DNA from 2 places in the Streptomyces sp. NPDC029044 genome. Region 2 is predicted to be linked to the other one. Evidence: riboswitches for the same ligand, from Rfam matches in the RefSeq annotation. Region 2 holds a riboswitch; the other holds the start of a gene.
What was found. Region 2 has a riboswitch for cobalamin ahead of AB0E85_RS34145 (cobalamin biosynthesis protein). Riboswitches for the same ligand answer to the same signal wherever they lie in the genome.
Positions count from the first base shown of each region.

Region 1: linked by a shared signal. The riboswitch ahead of AB0E85_RS23735 (ABC transporter substrate-binding protein) and the one ahead of AB0E85_RS34145 (cobalamin biosynthesis protein) in region 2 are both predicted to bind cobalamin.

Region 1 is NZ_JBEZWN010000031.1:72,803-75,242, reverse strand. Features, by position in the region: gene AB0E85_RS23735 (ABC transporter substrate-binding protein) at 1-941, opposite strand, end outside; cobalamin riboswitch at 971-1,153, opposite strand; gene AB0E85_RS23730 (class I SAM-dependent methyltransferase) at 1,209-1,958, opposite strand; gene AB0E85_RS23725 (MFS transporter) at 1,927-2,440, opposite strand, start outside.
Region 2 is NZ_JBEZWN010000071.1:8,308-10,747, reverse strand. Features, by position in the region: gene AB0E85_RS34155 (inorganic phosphate transporter) at 1-602, shown strand, start outside; gene AB0E85_RS34150 (hypothetical protein) at 637-858, shown strand; cobalamin riboswitch at 976-1,134, shown strand; gene AB0E85_RS34145 (cobalamin biosynthesis protein) at 1,234-2,187, shown strand; gene AB0E85_RS34140 (cobyric acid synthase) at 2,189-2,440, shown strand, end outside.

The DNA.
Region 1 (2,440 bases), on a different contig from region 2:
ACGAACCGCTTGTTCTTGACCGCGGGCACGTCCTCCAGGGCGGGCTGGGAGAGCAGGAACTTCTTCTTCTGCTCGACGCTTCCGGCGCCGGCGTAGTCGTAGATGGCGATGACTTCGGGCTTGCGTTCGACGACCTGTTCCCAGGAGACGTCGCCGAAGACGTCGTCGAGGTCGGCGAAGACGTTCTTGCCGCCGGCCAGCCGGATCAGCTCGGTGCCGAGGCTCTTCCCCCCGGCGGTGAAGGCGGTCTTGTCGCCGCTGTCGTAGACGAAGACGGGCACCTCGGCTTCGCCCTCGACCTTGGCGGAGGCCTTGTCGACGCGACCGGTGAGGTCGGCGACCAGCTCGTCCGCCCGGTCCGGGACGCCGAAGATCTTGCCGATGGTGCGGATCTCGTCGTAGGTGTCCTTCATCGTGACCCGCTTCTTGCCGCAGTACTCGCGGTTGAGATGCGTGTCGATGCCGGCGTCGGCGAACGCCTTGCGGGAGCGGCCCTCCTTCTCGGCGAAGGCGCTGCCGTAGCCGCCGTAGACGAGGTCGGGCTCTGCCTCCAGGACCGTCTCGAACGACGGCTCCTTCTTCGCCAGTTCCGGGATCGCCTCGTAGTCCTTCTTCAGTTCGGGCAGGACGGCCGAGTCGGGGAAGGCGGTGCCGACCATACGGTCCTTCAGACCGAGGGCGAGCATGAGTTCCGCCGGGTGCTGGTGGATGGTGACGACGCGGGAGGGCGGCTTGTCGTACGTCGTCTTCACACCGCAGTTGTCGATCGTGACGGGGAAGCCCGCCGCCGAAGGGGCCGGGGCCTTCGTGTCCTCGGTGGTGTCCTGCGACGAGCCGCAGCCAGCGGTCAGCAGGGCCGCGCACGCGGCGACGGCAGCGGCTGTCGCACGCAGGGCATGCCGCCTGCGGGCAGGTGTGAACAGCGGGGGACGGTCGTACACGTGAAGCCTCCTGCGGAGTCCGCGCTCCTCGGATCGGGCCCGCGACAGGCCAGTGTCCTGACTCCCGGATCGACGCTCCCCCTTGCCTTCCCGCGCGGCGCGCAGTGGCGTGTCGAAGGGTGCACTCCCCGGTCACAGTGGCGGGACCGTGCCGGATTCGCACCGGCTTCCTGTCTCCCGTCGCGGCGATGACCCGGTGATACTACGATCTGCCGAGTCCAGGCCAAAAGGGCGCGCGGGCCCGATCGCACGCCCCCGTGCCACCGGTCACCCCTCGCGGACCGCCCGCAGCACCAGCCGCTCGGCGTTCTCGTCGTAGGGGCGGCCGTCGAACCCGCCGAAGACCTCCACGCGGCCGAACCCCGCCTCCTCGGCCATGCGCCGCAGCTCGACCGCGCTGTACACGAACCACACCAGGGTGGCCCGCGTCACTCGCTCGCCCCGCACCAGCACCCAGTCGCTGCGCAGCCGCGCCCAGTCGTCCTGCACGCTGTCGGTCTGCACCATCAGGTCCTCGCCCCGCCGCACCACCTTCGGCGGGGTGACCTTGCGGGCCAGCAGTTCCTTGCCGGCGAGGTCCAGGACGAGGGTGCCTCCGGGAGCCAGGCAGTCGTGCATCACGCGCAGCACACGGGCGTTGTCGGCGGGATCCTCGAAGTAGCCGAACGAGGTGAACATGTTGAGGACGACGTCGAAGGCGCCCGGTGCCTCGTATGCCCGTGCGTCGGCCTGTACGTAGGTGACCTGGGCGCCTGCCTCGGCGGTTCGCTTGCGGGCCCGTTCCAGCATGGCCGGGCTCAGGTCGACACCGGTGACGTCGTGGCCGCGGCGGGCGAGCGGCACGGTGAACACGCCGGGGCCGCAGCACAGGTCCAGCACCCGGGCGCCGGCCGGGAAGGACAGCAGAGGAGAGGTGGCCAGCAGTTCCTCGGCCTGCGTGTGGCGTTGATCGGAGAAGAGGAAGTCGTGGAACTCCGTCCAGAAGTCATCGTCCTGGAACCCGCCCGTCCGTGTCATGCGGTCTCAGTGCTCCTTCGTCGTCGTGTGGTTGGGGGTGATTCGGCGTGCGGTCGCGCAGCGCCAGCAGTACTGGGGGCAGCAGCAGGCACTGTGCGGCGGCCAGCAGCCAGAACCAGCCGGTGCTCCCGGCGTGTTCGGTGAGGCCGTAGAGCTGGCCGCCGAGTACGCCACTGGCGCAGGCGCCGAGCCCCGCGGCCAGCCGTTGCTGACCGAAGACCACGGCGTCGGAGCGCGGGCTGCGGGACAGGGCCTCCAGGTCGTTCTTCAGGAACAGGACGATGTCGCCCAGGGTGATCAGCGCTCCGCCCGCGAGGAGCGCGGGCCGGGTACCGATCGTCAGCACGGCCAGCCCGGCAGCCAGGCCCCCGAAGCCCACCGCCAGGGCCGTCGCGTAGGGCATGCGCCGGATCAGGCCGGAGGCGAGGGGCTGGACGACGATCACCAGTACGAAGCAGAGGAGCAGGACGAGGCTGTAGAAC
Region 2 (2,440 bases):
ACCCGCCCATGTGGGTCATCCTCTCCGCGGGCATCGCGATCGCGCTCGGCACCTACCTGGGCGGCTGGCGCATCATCCGCACCATGGGCAAGGGCCTGACCGACCTCCAGCCGCAGCAGGGCTTCGCCGCCCAGACCTCCGCGGCCACGGTCATCCTGGCCTCCTCGCACCTCGGTTTCTCCCTCTCCACGACGCACTCCGTCTCCGGCGCCGTGATGGGCGCGGGGCTCGGCCGCAAGGGCGGTGTCGTCCGCTGGTCGACCGCGACGCGGATGTTCGTCGCCTGGGGTCTGACGCTGCCGGCGGCGGCCCTGGTGGGCGCTCTCGCCGAGTACGTAACCGGCTTCGGCGCCTGGGGCACCGCGGTGGTGGCCGTCTTCCTCGTCGTCTCCAGCGCGGCCATCTGGAAGCTGTCGCGGCGGGAGATCGTCGACCACACGAACGTCAACGACACCGACGACGCCGAGCCCGCGGGCGTGGTGACCACGGCGATGGCCGCGGTCACGCCGCCGCCGGCCGGCACGCCGGCGGAGGAGCCCGTGCCGTCGTTCCCCGCCCAGGCCACCGCCGAGCGGACGGCCTCCACGACCACCTCGGTCTGACCCCGCCCACCGGCAACAAGGAAGAGTCTCCGATATGAAGATCGACTGGGCGGCCCTCGGCTCCGTGTTCGGCGTCAGCCTCGTGGTCACCGTGGCTCTCGTGGCCCTGTTCACCCTCGGCATCACCGGTCTGTCCCGCCGCGAGCGGGCGGTGGCCCAGGGCGGGTCCGCGGGCCTCGCGGTCACCGGCGCGTACGCGTGCTTCGCGGCGTGCGCGGCGGCTGTCGGGTACGGGATCTACCTGATCGTGGCCTGAGGGCCTGACGTCCCATCGTGTCCGCCGGGCGGTACGGAACTTCGGTTTCGTGCCGCCCGTTCGTCGTGTCTACGGGAGGGGACGATGTGGGGTTCTCCACACTCTCCCCTCGCAGGTCAACGGCAAGTTGACGGCGGTTCGCGGCCGTGGTGGACTGCCGGGGCCAATACGGCGGCAGGAGAGGAAGCCGGTGCGATTCCGGCGCGGTCCCGCCACTGTCACCGGGGTAGTGATCCCCGGGAGCCAGGAACTCTCACCGCCGGTCTCGTCGAACCAGGGCGTGGACACCCTGAGTGAGGACACGTATCGCCATGCGCGGCTGCCGATCGAGGTTCACCACCCCACCCCCGCCCGCCCTGCTGGCCGGCTGAGCCCATGGGTGCCGGTCGCGTCTTCGCGTACGGTGCCGCCGCCGGTCTGATCGGTGACCTGCTGCTCGGTGATCCTCGCCGGGGGCATCCGGTCGCCGCGTTCGGACGGGCCGCGGGCGCCGTGGAACGGGTGCTGTGGCGGGACCACCGCGGGTGGGGCGCGCTGCACACCGCCGTGTGTGCCGGAGGGGCCGCCGCCCTCGGGTCCGTCGCCGCGCGGGCCGTGCGGACCTCCCCCGTCGCGTCCGTCGCGCTGACCGCAGCCGCCACCTGGGCCGTCGTCGGGGGGACTTCGCTCGCCCGGGAGGCGCGGACCATCGGGCGCGCCCTGGAGGCCGGGGACGTCGAGGCGGCCCGGGCGCGGCTGCCGCATCTGTGCGGCCGGGATCCACAGGCCCTCGACGCCGACGGCATGGCCCGGGCCGTGGTCGAGTCCGTCGCCGAGAACACCTCCGACGCGGTGGTGGGGGCGCTGGTGTGGGGGGCCGTCGGCGGGGTGCCGGGGCTGCTCGGGTTCCGGGCCGTCAACACCCTGGACGCCATGGTCGGGCACAAGTCGGCCCGCTACCGCCGCTACGGGTGGGCCTCCGCGCGCCTGGACGACCTCGCGGGGTGGCCCGGTGCGCGGCTGACCGCCGTCCTCGCCGCCCTGGCCGGGCCGGATCCGCAGGGGGCCGTGCGGGCCTGGCGGGCCGATGCGGCGCAGCATCCGAGTCCCAACGCCGGGCCCGTGGAGGCCTCGTTCGCCGGGGCGCTCGGGGTGCGGCTCGGCGGGACGCTGTCGTACGGCGGGCGGGTGGAGCACCGGCCCGTGCTGAACACCCGGGGTCGGGCCGTCGGCACGCACGACGTCGAGCGGGCCGTGCGGCTGTCGAAGCGCGTCACGTGGCTCGCGCTCGGGGCGTGCGCCGGTGCGCGGTTGCTGATGAGCGCGCGGTCAACGAGAAGGGGGAAATGACATGAGCGGTGGGCTTCTTGTCGCCGGTACGACCTCCGACGCCGGCAAGAGCGTCGTGACCGCCGGGATCTGCCGGTGGCTGGTGCGGCAGGGCGTGAAGGTCGCACCCTTCAAGGCGCAGAACATGTCCCTGAACTCCTTCGTGACGACGGAGGGCGCCGAGATCGGGCGGGCGCAGGCCATGCAGGCGCAGGCCTGCCGCGTCGAGCCGGCCGCCCTGATGAATCCGGTGCTGCTCAAGCCCGGTGGCGAG